4 regions of the Agrobacterium fabrum str. C58 genome follow, and region 3 is predicted to be linked to each of the others. Evidence: predicted binding sites of a transcription regulator. Region 3 holds the regulator's gene; each other region holds the start of a gene.

Region 1 (3,066 bases), on a different replicon from region 3:
AGAACGCCAGCCGGACGGGAATGCCGAAACGGTCGCGCAGGGGCGTCGTCAGCAGGCCGAGACGGGTGGTGGCGGCCACAAGCGTGAATTTGGAGAGATCGATCTTCACCGAACGCGCCGCCGGGCCCTCACCGATGATCAGATCGAGCTGGAAATCCTCCATGGCAGGATAGAGGATTTCCTCCACCGCCGGGTTGAGGCGGTGGATTTCATCGATGAAGAGAACGTCGCGCTCCTCGAGATTGGTGAGGAGGGCTGCGAGATCGCCCGCCTTCGCGATGACCGGCCCGGACGTGGACTTGAAGTTGACGCCAAGTTCCTTAGCCATGATCTGCGCCAGCGTCGTCTTGCCAAGGCCGGGCGGCCCTACGAACAGCACATGATCCAGCGCTTCGCCACGGTTCTTGGCAGCCTCGATGAAGACTTTGAGATTGGCGCGGGCTTCCGCCTGGCCGGTAAAATCATCCAGCGACTGCGGACGCAACGTGGTGTCGATATCCTCACCGCGCTTTTCCGGCGTAATCAGTCTGTCCGCATCGCTCATTCAGGGCATTCCATTATTCTGCTTGAGTTAATTAGGTGACCGCAGCCGCTATATCATGACTATCGCGACAACGCGTGTCACGAAATCTACCGCGAAAGCTCCTTCAAGCCGAGCCGGATGAGCTTGGCGCTGTCGCCGCCCTCCCCGCCATTTTTCAGCGCGGCGGCAACCGCATTGGCAGCCTGGTCGCGAGAATAGCCGAGATTGGTGAGCGCTGAGACAGCATCCGCGACCGGCGCGGAGGCAACACCCTCTCCAAGCTCCTGCTTGAGCCCGATGGAAGCGGAAGCGTCTCCCGCAAAGGCTGGCGCCTTGTTGCGCAACTCGGTCACGAGGCGAACGGCCACCTTGGGACCAATACCCGGCGCGCGTGAGATCATGGTTTTGTCTTGCAGCGCTATTGCATTGGCAAGTTCGGAAGGCGACAGCGTGGAAAGAACGGCAAGTGCCACTTTCGAGCCGACGCCCTGCACGCTTTGCAGCAGATTGAACCATTCCCGCTCCAGCGCCGAGACAAAGCCGAACAGCTTCAGCTGGTCTTCACGCACATAGGTTTCGATGAACAGGACAACCGCTTCCCCGACGGAGCCGATTTTCGACAAGGTGCGCGCCGAACAATAGGCGACGTAACAGACGCCATGCACATCCACCAGCACGTAATCCGCGCCGATTTCCTCGATGCTGCCTTTGAGTTTTCCGATCATGATGCCGCCCGCTCACTAAAAATGAAATTAACCGGCCGCCAGGAGCCGCCGCATCCTGTCACCGCCGCGATTATGGGCGTGGCAGATGGCGATGGCGAGCGCGTCCGCCGCATCGTTACCCTTGAATTCGGCCTTCGGCATCAGGATTTTCAGCATCATGTGAATCTGCTGCTTTTCGCCGTGCCCGACGCCGATGACGGCCTTTTTGACCGCATTTGGTGCATATTCAAAGACCGGCAATCCCGCCCGCGCCGGAACCAGCATGGCGATGCCGCGTGCCTGGCCGAGTTTCAGCGTGGCGACAGCATCCTTGTTCACGAAGGTCTGCTCCACGGCTGCTTCATCGGGCTGATGGCTGTGCACGATTTCCGCCAGCCCGTCATGCAGCTGGCAGAGCCGGGAGGCGAGGTCCATATCGCCATCCGACGTCACCGTGCCGGAGGCGACAAACCGCAGGCTGTTGCCGAGGGTGTCGATGACGCCCCAACCGGTGCGCCGCAGTCCTGGGTCGATGCCGATGATTCGAATCGTCTTTTGCATGAGTTACCTTATCTTTCCGGCTGCGACCCTGCCAGCGATAAGTGAACAAAACGACAACATTGCTCAAATTTGCAGTGCAGCATTTACCTCTGCTTAAACCGCCTACCGCATTGTTCTCCACAAAATCAAAAAGGGGAGCTGCGGACATGATGATCCGCAGCACAATAGTTTCGCCACATCAGCCGTCCGATGGCGCCATTCATGCATGGCGTGGGAACTGATCCGGCATTGAGGGCTGCATCGGCCATGCTAAACCGTTTTCATTCCATATCCACCAAGGTCCTCGTCATTTTCCTGGCGTTGATGGCGATCTCGACCGGGGCTCTGACGCTTCTCGGCTATCAGAGCAGCAGCGGCGTTCTCGAGGAGCAGGCGTCGAAATCCATGGAGAGCATTCTCGTTTTCCGCGGTGACATGCTTCAGGAGCGCCTGGAGCAGCTGAAGACGCAGGCGGATTCCATTGCCAAGATCGAATCCCTGCAGATGGCTGTCGTCTCCATGCGCAGCGGCTGGGCCACGGTGCAGAAGAACTCCGGTGACGCGAAGGCGGAATTGCAGCGCGTCTTCATCAAGGAAAACCCCTTCGGCGACAGGGAAAAGCTGATCAAGCCGGAAAGCCCCAGTGGCTTTTATTATTCCACCCATGAAAAGACTCAGACGGATATCGCCGGTTATCTCAAGGGAACGCCGTTCAACGACGTGCTCTTCATCGATCCCGCCGGTGCGGTCTATTATTCCTATCTCAAAGGACCGGCTTTCGGAGAAACCGTAACCTCTGGCGTCTGGACGGAAAGCGGCCTTGGCGCAGCCTTCGCGCGCGGCGCGGCGAATGCCGAAAAAGCGGTCAACGATGTCGCGCAGACCAGCTTCTCCGGGCTGCGGATCGATGCTGCGACAAAGGAGGCCGGGATTTATTTCGGCGTTCCGGTCGTGAAGTTTGGCGCGTTCAAGGGCATCGTTCTCTTCCGCGTCAAGGTGGACGTTTTCGGCCAGATTCTGACGAAAGGCATTGCGGCCGGCAGCTCGGAGCAATCAGCCATCATCGCGGCTGATGGCAAGGTTCTCGGCGTGGACGGCGAAAAGCTCGTCAGCCTCGACCCGGCCATTTACGGTTTCCATGGCGAAGCCCTGAACGCGACGGGCATGACCATTGCCAAGATCAACCGCGCGGATGGCGAAGCCAATGCCTATGCCCGCCCCTTTTCCTTCGCCGGTGAGAAATATCTCGCGGTGGAAAGCATGCTGCGCAGCGAGTTGAACGCAGGCTCCATCTCGATC
Region 2 (3,066 bases), 1.0 Mb from region 3:
AGTGAACCTGCAACGGCGGCGCGCTTCAGCGCCTTTTCGAAATCCATTCCCTGATCAAGGCTGGCGGCAAGATAACCACAGAAGGTATCGCCCGCACCAACCGTGTCGACCGGCTCGATCTTCAGGCCGGAAGCACTGAAAACCTTGCCGTTGCGCATGGCGATCACGCCATCTGCACCAAGCGTGACGATCAAAGTCTGGCCGGTCCTGTCGTGAAGGGCCTTGAGTTCGCTCTCTCGTTCGCCACTGGAGAGGCCGTTCTTGCCGATCAGCAACTCAAACTCGGTTTCGTTGGCGATGACGATATCGGCAAGGCCGGCAAGGCGGGGACCATCTGCAGTCAGCGGTGCGGTATTGATGACGGTGGTGATGCGCTTTGCCTTTGCAGCCGTCAGCGCCGCTTCGATGGCTGCAGCCGGTATTTCGAACTGCAGCATCAGAATATCGCCTGCGTCCATCTCGCCCACGACCTTTGTCGCGTCGAATGCGGAGACTTCGCCATTTGCTGCGGGAATGACCGAGATCATGTTCTCTCCGCCTTCACCGATGAGGATCACTGCCGTTCCCGTCGGGCCGGGCGCGGTTTTCACCAATGACAGATCGGTACCCGCGTCGCGCAGCAAGGTCAGCGCCGGCGCGGCAAAGGTATCATCACCCGTAGCGCCGGCCATCTTCACCGTAACACCTGCACGCCGTGCGGCCAGCGCCTGATTGGCTCCCTTGCCGCCGGCGGCCGTGGAGAAGGTGTCTCCGGTCACGGTTTCACCGGGCTTGGGCAGGCGTTTGGCGGTGGCGACGAGGTCCATGTTGATGGAGCCGAAAACAGTAATCATGGGGCGCTGGGTCCGTATGAAATTTGAGCAAGGCGGCGACTTTGCCCGAGACGATCACTCGTCGTCAACTACCCGCAATTTGGCCGCGCCGGCTCGGTTTTCCGCAAAGCGACGGGTCTGCTCGATTTCGCCATGTGAAGCCTCTTTTTCCGTCGGCGAAAAATCAAGACCTTCGATCTTCTGGCCGCGCGCCAGCACCTTATCGGAGGAGATCAGCATCATGTCGACATCCTTCTGCGCCAGCCCGAAATGGGCTTGCAGCTTGCGCGTCCTATCGTCCAGCCGCCGCACATCGTCCATGAGCAGCGCCACTTCGCCCTGGATGAGATGCGCCTGCTCGCGCATGCGCTGGTCTTTCAAAACAGACTGGATGACCTGCACCGACAGCATCAGAAGCGAGGGTGAGACGATGACGACGCGGGCGCGGTGGGCGCGCTGCACGAGATATTCGAAATGCTGGTGGATGTCGGCAAAGATCGATTCGGAGGGCACGAAGATAAAGGCCGTATCCTGCGTTTCGCCGCGAATGAGATATTTCTCGGCCACGTCGCGAATATGCACTTCCATGTCGCGGCGGAACTGCTGCACGGCGGCGCGTTTGGTTTCCGGCGTCTCATCCGCCTTGATCGCGTTCCACGCCTCCAGGGGAAACTTGGCATCGATGACCAGTGCTGGCGCATTGTTCGGCATCTTGATGATGCAGTCGGGCCGGTAACCGTTGGAAAGCGTCGGCTGAAGCTGGAACGCCCCGGCGGGAAGGGCGTCGGCGATCAGCGTTTCCATGCGCGCCTGTCCGAAAGCGCCGCGCGTCTGCTTGTTGGAAAGGATCGCCTGCAATCCCACCACGTCCTTCGCCAGATCCTGAATATTGCCCTGCGCGGCATCGATGACGGCCAGGCGCTCCTGCAGGCGGCTCAGATTCTCATGGGTCGACCGGGTCTGCTCCGTCAGCGTTTCACCAAGGCGCTGCGACATGCCGTCAAGGCGCTGGTTCAGCGTCTGGCTCATCTCTGTCTGGCGTGTGCCAAGCGTTTCCGCCATGGCCGCGATCCGCCCGTGCAATTCGGACTGTGTTTTCAAAAGGTCGGAGATTTCACTGTCGGCTCCCGCTTTTCTTGTGCGGTTTGTCGTGACCAGCCATGTGATGGTCAGGCCTAAAACCAGGGCCACAAGCAGCGCGCCGAAGCTGATATCGACGGAGCCGGCCCGCAGCGCGGGATTAAGGAGAACGGAGAAATCTATGTTCATGATTAAATCTAGCAGATTTCCAGTGATTCGGAAGATCAAAACAAGAACACTTCTGCGGCGGAAATGAGTCGGGCAGGGTCGATGCAGGAGGCGGTTTTCTCCTTCGTGTTTTTTATTTCCTCCGCGCGAGAGATACGTTATGGGAAGCCATGACCATCAAACCGCTTATCATTTTGCCCGATCCCGTGCTGCGCCAGCAATCGAAGCTCATCGAACAGGTGGACGCCGAAGTGCTGCGCCTTGCCGACGACATGCTCGAAACCATGTATGATGCGCCCGGTATCGGCCTCGCCGCTATTCAGATCGGCGTGCCGCGCCGCATGCTGGTGATCGACGTGGCACGCGAAGGTGAAGAAAAGACCCCGGTCGTTTTCATCAATCCGGAAATCCTCAAAGTGTCGGACGATATCTCGACCTATGAGGAAGGCTGCCTCTCCATTCCCGACTATTATGCCGAAGTGGAGCGTCCCGCGTCGCTCACGGTGCAATATGTCGGGCGTGACGGCAAGCAGCAGACGGTCGAAGCGGATGGTCTGCTCGCGACCTGCCTGCAGCATGAGATCGACCACCTCAACGGCGTTCTCTTCATCGACCATATTTCGCGGCTGAAGCGCGACATGGTCATCAAGAAATTCACGAAAGCGGCCCGCGCAAAGATCTGATCCGTCCTTTTGGGCCGGAACGGACGACAGGGCAGGGGGCTACGATGTCTCTTCGCATCATTTTTATGGGCACGCCGGATTTCTCCGTTCCCACATTGCGTGCATTGGTGGAGGCGGGCCACGAGATCGTTGCCGTCTACACCCAGCCGCCGCGTCCCGGCGGCCGCCGTGGTCTCGATTTGCAGAAGTCGCCGGTCCATCAGGTGGCCGAATTGCTCGGGCTGCCTGTACTGACGCCCGTGAATTTCAAGGCGGAGGAAGATCGCCAGCAGTTCCGGGATTTCAACGCCGATGTGGCGGTCGTCGTGGCTTACGGCCTGCTG
Region 3 (3,066 bases):
ACCCTTCCAGGTGTTTTTCGTCGTCGCTCTTCTTTATTTCGCGATCTGCTTCCCGCTATCGCGCCTCAGCCGCCATCTCGAAAGGGTTCTCCATGTCGGTCGTAACAATTGATCAGGTGCACAAGCGTTATGGCGCCCTCGAAGTTCTGAAGGGTGTATCGCTGAACGTCGAGGCGGGACAGGTCGTCGCCATCATCGGGCGCAGCGGCTCCGGCAAGAGCACGATGCTGCGTTGCATCAACGGTCTCGAAGAGTTTCAGTCCGGCAATATCACCGCCGCGGGACACAGGGTGGAGCAGGACCAGACCAAACTCAGACAGTTGCGCAAGGACGTCGGCATCGTCTTCCAGAGCTATAATCTCTTTCCGCATCTGACCGTCGGCGAAAACATCATGCTGTCTCCGAAGATAACGCAGGATGTCGCCAGGGCTGATGCCGATGTGCTGGCGCGCAAAGTGTTGGCGCAGGTGGGGCTGGCGGAAAAATTCGACGCTTATCCCGACATGCTGTCGGGCGGACAACAGCAACGTGTAGCCATCGCCCGTTCGCTGGCGATGCGGCCGAAAGTCATGCTGTTCGACGAGGTGACATCCGCTCTCGATCCCGAACTGACGGGAGAGGTGCTCCTCGTCATGGAACAGCTGGCGCGGGAAGGCATGACGATGTTGCTGGTGACCCATGAAATGAGCTTTGCCCGCAGCGTCGCACATGTGACCGTCTTCATGCATCAGGGTAAGATCTGGGAAATGGGCGCTTCGAAACAGCTTTTCGAGAAACCACAAACGCCCGAGCTGCAGGCATTCCTCTCCAACGGCGTGAAATAGCCGGCGGAAGAGCAGGTCAGGCAAACGCAGTCATCGACCTTGCGCCATGAGGCTGTCGCTTCAAGGCGAATAAAAGAAGCAACGGAGAGGGCCATCACTCTGCGTTGCTTCGGCGCGTTCAGGCCGCTTCGGCTCCGAGGTCGTGATCTGACCTGGAAACTGTTCCCGCGACAATTTCATCGATCGGAATCCCCGACCGGCGTCTATTCCCAACGCTACTTATATCATCGGCCTGATCTCTTCATGTTTCGAAGATTGAATCAGGATTCGATATGCATCCTTCACGAAATTTTAGGGGATTGCGGAACACATATGGAACATATAGTGTTCGTTCTGTATTTGTTTCGCGACTTCAACGACGATTCTCAAGGGTGTTTTCCTCATGCTCACGCGCAAACAGCAGGAACTGCTTCTCTTCATTCATGAAAGAATGAAAGAGTCCGGCGTGCCGCCCTCCTTCGATGAAATGAAGGACGCACTCGATCTTGCTTCCAAATCCGGCATCCACCGGCTGATCACCGCGCTCGAAGAGCGCGGGTTTATTCGCCGGCTACCTAACAGGGCGCGAGCGCTGGAGGTTATCAAACTGCCCGAGGCTTATACGCCGGGCGCAAGGCCGCAACGCGGCTTTTCGCCGAGCGTCATCGAGGGCAGCCTTGGAAAACCGAAGGAGCCGGAACCGGCGCCTGCCGTGAAGGCGCCTGCCAATGATTTCGCCGGAGCTGCCACCATTCCCGTCATGGGTCGTATCGCTGCCGGTGTGCCGATTTCCGCCATCCAGAACAATACCCATGATTTGGCCGTGCCGGTGGACATGCTGGGTTCGGGCGAGCACTACGCGCTTGAGGTCAAAGGCGATTCGATGATCGAGGCCGGGATTTTTGATGGCGATACCGTCATCATCCGCAACGGTAATACCGCCAATCCGGGCGATATCGTCGTGGCGCTGGTGGATGATGAAGAAGCCACGCTGAAGCGCTTCCGCCGCAAGGGTGCGTCCATCGCGTTGGAAGCGGCCAATCCTGCCTACGAGACCCGCATTTTTGGACCGGATCGGGTGAAGATTCAGGGCAAGCTGGTCGGGTTGATACGCCGTTACCATTGATAGCTGGAGGCTGCTGCCGGTATTACTGAAACCGAATAGGTTTTCACGGGTAGATTTGGCTTTCGAAATGAATGGCGCATCGTTCCGTTGAATTGATGCGCCTTTTCTTTGTGAGATTGGCAAACGCACTCGTTGCTGCGAAATTCCGTCGTGTATGACGGCCCCTCCATCAATTGGCCTTATGGGAGCCATGGATTCTTTGCGATATTCCAAGGCTCCTTAGCAGGTGTAGAAATGTGCGTTCTATCGGGGAAAACGCCATGTACGATCTCTATATTGCCAACAAGAACTATTCCTCATGGTCATTGCGGCCCTGGGTTTTGATGCGCACGCTTGGCATCGCCTTTGATGAAAAACTCATTCCCTTTGGCGAAGGTGTTTCCTTCTCCAGCTTTTCGCCGACCGGCAAGGTGCCTTGCCTCGTCGACGAAGGGGTGACGGTCTGGGAAACGCTGTCGATTGCCGAATATCTCGCCGAGAGACATCAGGGCGTCTGGGCAGGCGACAAGCAGGCACGGGCCTGGTCACGCTCGGCGGCGAGTGAAATGCATGCGGGATTTTCCTCGCTTCGCAATCTCTACCCCATGTCGGTCGGCATCCGCGTAAAACCCAAAGCCGGTGATGCCGGGCTTGCGGCCGATATAAAGCGCATCGATGCGCTGTGGAGTGAAGGCCTCGCAAAATTCGGCGGACCGTTTCTAGCCGGTCAGAAATTCACGGCGGTCGACGCTTTCTTCTGCCCGGTGGCGTTCCGTTTCCAGACCTATGGCGCCGATCTTTCGCCGGCGGCGAAGGCCTATTGCGACCGGTTGCTTGCCCTGCCCGCCATGCGCGAATGGTATGATGCAGGACTGAAGGAGACATGGCGCGATGCCGCGCATGAAGAGGAAATCGGCGGCATTGGCGAATTGACGTCGGATTTGCGCGCCACGGCATGACGAACCATGCTGGCGGCACTCATTGCGATGCCGTCAGTAACCCGGTCACGGCTTCAGGCACGTCATGGTCAAAACGGCCGCTCTTCCAATCGTAGAAGCGATGGTCGCTCCACGGCCTGTCTGTGCCGGCGGTTGCTGCGCGCATCCGCCCTACCACCCCAGCCTGATCGCTGCCGGCAAAATTTATCTCCACCGAGCC
Region 4 (3,066 bases), on a different replicon from region 3:
CCTTCAAGACCAAGGCTGCGGATATGCTCCAGCAGGACGTTGGGGTCAGCGTCGAGTGTTTCCGATAGACGAATGGCGCCGTCGTTTGCCTTTATCGTATCCTCGAGAAGATGCCGGCGTGATCGGTACTCCATCTCCCGCAGATCGTGGCCGTCGAGGTACATGAGATCAAAGGCGTAGAGGATGGCATCAGACGCTCGATTGCCAGCCGCCTTGCCCGAAGCACCCAACGATTTCTGAAGCAGCCCAAAATCAGGCCGCCCTTCGTCGTCGAGCACCACCGCCTCGCCATCGATGATCATGGTCGCCGGTCCGAGCGCTCGCGCTGCCTCTGCAATTGCCGGAAACCGATGCGTCCAGTCATGGCCGCCACGCGTCAGGATGCGGACCCCGGTCGGTTCGATATGAACCGCAAGCCGATAGCCATCCCACTTCAGCTCCCAGCTCCATTGATCACCTTGTGGCGGATGGGCCTTCAGTTGCTCAAGTGCCGGCTCGACGCGATCAGGCATCGGATTGAACAGAAGCTGTGGCTGTGCGGGATTGCGCTTCCGACGCGGCTTTGAGCGGATCGGGGCTTCGGTATCACGAAGGAGCGGCTTTGATCTCGGTGGCTTCGTCATGCAGACGAGTTCAGCACGAAAACCTTAAGAAGATTGTGACGCCGCCCATCTATCCCCGATCGGAGTTCGACACGAGGGGAGTGCGGTAAAAATTCTTGTTATCCCTACATCCTTGAATCCTTTTCGAATCTTCGGTTTTGCTAATGTTGGGATAATATTCCTCAACCCAGCGGTGCTTGACTCTTCTGCGGCGGAGGAACAAACAATGAACAAATACAACTTTCGACATGATGTCGATCCTTTGAACACGACCTCGAAGGGAGCCGTGAACGATGACTGCTGCCCATCAGAGGGTGATCTGCGACTTGCGCGAACGCATCGCCTCAATGGAGGGCGGATCCGCGAAACGAGCCGGAACGCTCGCCTTCGATGTTCCCGAGATCGATGCGGCCCTGCCTGGCGGTGGGCTTGCCTATGGGGCGCTGCACGAGTTTGCGGGCGGCGGTTCGGGTACCGTTGATGGCGCGGCGGCTGCGCTCTGTGTCGCTGGCATAGCCGCGCGAACGAAAGGCCCGGTCGTCTGGTGCCTGACGCGACCTGATCTGTTCTTTCCGGGGCTTGCTGAGGTGGGCCTTCACCCCAACCGCGTGATCTTCGTCGAATCCGACAGGGAAGAGGATGTTCTGGCCAATATGGAAGAAGGCTTGTCCTTCGGCGGAATTGGCGCCGTCGTTGGCGAGCTCGTTCGCCTGCCCATGGTCAGTTCCCGTCGCCTGCAGCTGGCAGCCGAACGGACGGGGAGCATGGCGCTCGCGGTCCGGCGATGGCGCAGGCAGTCTGAGGCGAATGATTTTGGCCAGCCGACCGCCTCGACAACAAGGTGGCGGGTGAGCGTGATGCCATCAGAGGAGCTGCCGGTACCGGGGGTGGGCAGGCCTCAATGGTTTCTGGAGTTGATGCGCGTGAAAGCGGGTGAGTGTGCTGAGTTTCTCGTGAGAGCGTGTGATGACAAGGGTCGTATCCATTTATCTTCCGGATCTGCCGACGGATCGAATACGTCGGGCCGATCCCTCCATTCCGCCTGAACAGCCAATCGCCGTGATTGCGAGAAGCGGTTCGAAGCGATGGGTGTCGGCTGCCGATGCCTCTGCGCGCAAGGCAGGCGTTCACGTTGGCATGGCCGCGGCAAAGGCACAGTCGCTGTTTCAGGGTCTCATGCTGATCGACGCAGATCCCGAAGCCGATCGCGTCGCACTTGAGCGCATCACGCTCTGGGCGCTGATGATCTATTCGCCAATCGTCGCCGTCGACGGGATTGATGGTATCGTCATGGATACGGAGGGTGCCGAACATCTGCAGGGCGGCGAGCTTCCCATGGTCACAAAGATTGCAAACCAGTTCCTGGGCAGGAAGCTGACTGCGCGTGTGGCGGTCGCCGACAGCTGGGGTGCTGCTCATGCCTGTGCCCGAGCCATCAGTCGCGAGACGATCGTCATTCCACCGGGCGAGACCGTCCGGGCCGTCGAAAAGCTTTCAATCTCGCTTCTGCGTTTGCCGGCAAAAATCGTGAGCGATCTGCGTATCCTTGGTTTTCAGACGGTCGGCGAGCTCGCAAATACCCCACGTGCCCCGCTTACTCTCCGCTTCGGTCCCGAGATCGGACGCCGTCTCGATCAGATGCTCTGTCGTATCGCCGAGCCTATCGAGCCGATCCGCACCCCTGAACTGGTGGAAGTCTCGAGAGCCTTCGCTGAACCGATTGGCGCTGCCGAAACGATCGACAAATATGTCGGCCGCCTCGTCGTCCAACAGGTTGATGCGCTACAGAAGCGCGGCCATGGTGTCCGCCGTGCTGACCTGATCGTCGAGAAGGTCGACGGTACCAGACAGGCAATCCGTGCGGGAACGGCAAAGCCGGCCCGCGATATCGCCTGGCTGACGAAACTGTTTCGGGACCGGACGGAGAAGATCGAGCCGGGTTTCGGGATCGAGAAGCTCACCCTCGTCGCCGTCATGACGGAGCCATTGGAGGAGGCGCAGAAAGCCTCTGCCCTGATTGGGGATGACGTCACCGATGTGACGCCGCTGATCGACATTTATGGAAACCGTGGACAGAGAGTCTATCGCGTCGCACCGGTTGCATCCGATGTGCCGGAACGCTCCGTCCAGCGGATCAGCCCTGTTGCCGAGCCGATCGCGGTTGCCTGGGTCAGCCATTGGCGCCGGCCGGTTCGTCTCCTGCCGCGCCCGGAACTGATCGAGGCGATCGCACTGATGCCGGACCGTCCACCGGTGTCCATCGTCTGGCGTGGCAGACGCCGCAAGGTCAAGCGTGCCGATGGGCCTGAGCGCATTTTTGGAGAGTGGTGGCAACGCGACGCCGAGATGGATGCCGTGCGCGACTACTTTGTTATCGAGGATGAGGCAGGCGAGCGCCTCTGGGTCTTTCGCTCCGGCGACGGCGTTGATCCTGATACCGGTTCTCATCGCTGGTTCTGCCATG

Evidence for each region. The regulator LexA, encoded in region 3, represses DNA repair genes until DNA is damaged. The targets are predictions, from matches to a motif close to TGTTCNNNNTGTGTTCNG.
Region 1: ruvC (crossover junction endodeoxyribonuclease RuvC) is a predicted target of LexA. The motif match lies at 1,830-1,847, and genes of this name have one in related genera.
Region 2: ATU_RS01755 (DNA recombination protein RmuC) is a predicted target of LexA. The motif match lies at 2,113-2,130, and genes of this name have one in related genera.
Region 4: ATU_RS24420 (ImuA family protein) is a predicted target of LexA. The motif match lies at 818-835, and genes of this name have one in related genera.

What each region holds. Positions count from the first base shown of each region.
Region 1 covers NC_003063.2:802,828-805,893, forward strand. Annotated here, with positions in the region: gene ruvB (Holliday junction branch migration DNA helicase RuvB) at 1-544, opposite strand, end outside; gene ruvA (Holliday junction branch migration protein RuvA) at 631-1,248, opposite strand; gene ruvC (crossover junction endodeoxyribonuclease RuvC) at 1,276-1,788, opposite strand; gene ATU_RS17300 (methyl-accepting chemotaxis protein) at 2,035-3,066, shown strand, end outside.
Region 2 covers NC_003062.2:358,616-361,681, forward strand. Annotated here, with positions in the region: gene ATU_RS01750 (ribokinase) at 1-833, opposite strand, end outside; gene ATU_RS01755 (DNA recombination protein RmuC) at 888-2,081, opposite strand; gene def (peptide deformylase) at 2,231-2,743, shown strand; gene fmt (methionyl-tRNA formyltransferase) at 2,788-3,066, shown strand, end outside.
Region 3 covers NC_003062.2:1,389,033-1,392,098, reverse strand. Annotated here, with positions in the region: gene ATU_RS06895 (amino acid ABC transporter permease) at 1-112, shown strand, start outside; gene ATU_RS06890 (amino acid ABC transporter ATP-binding protein) at 93-824, shown strand; gene lexA (transcriptional repressor LexA) at 1,207-1,929, shown strand; gene ATU_RS06880 (glutathione S-transferase family protein) at 2,190-2,867, shown strand; gene ATU_RS06875 (ComEC/Rec2 family competence protein) at 2,887-3,066, opposite strand, start outside.
Region 4 covers NC_003064.2:101,569-104,634, forward strand. Annotated here, with positions in the region: gene ligD (non-homologous end-joining DNA ligase) at 1-623, opposite strand, end outside; gene ATU_RS24420 (ImuA family protein) at 896-1,648, shown strand; gene ATU_RS24425 (Y-family DNA polymerase) at 1,569-3,066, shown strand, end outside.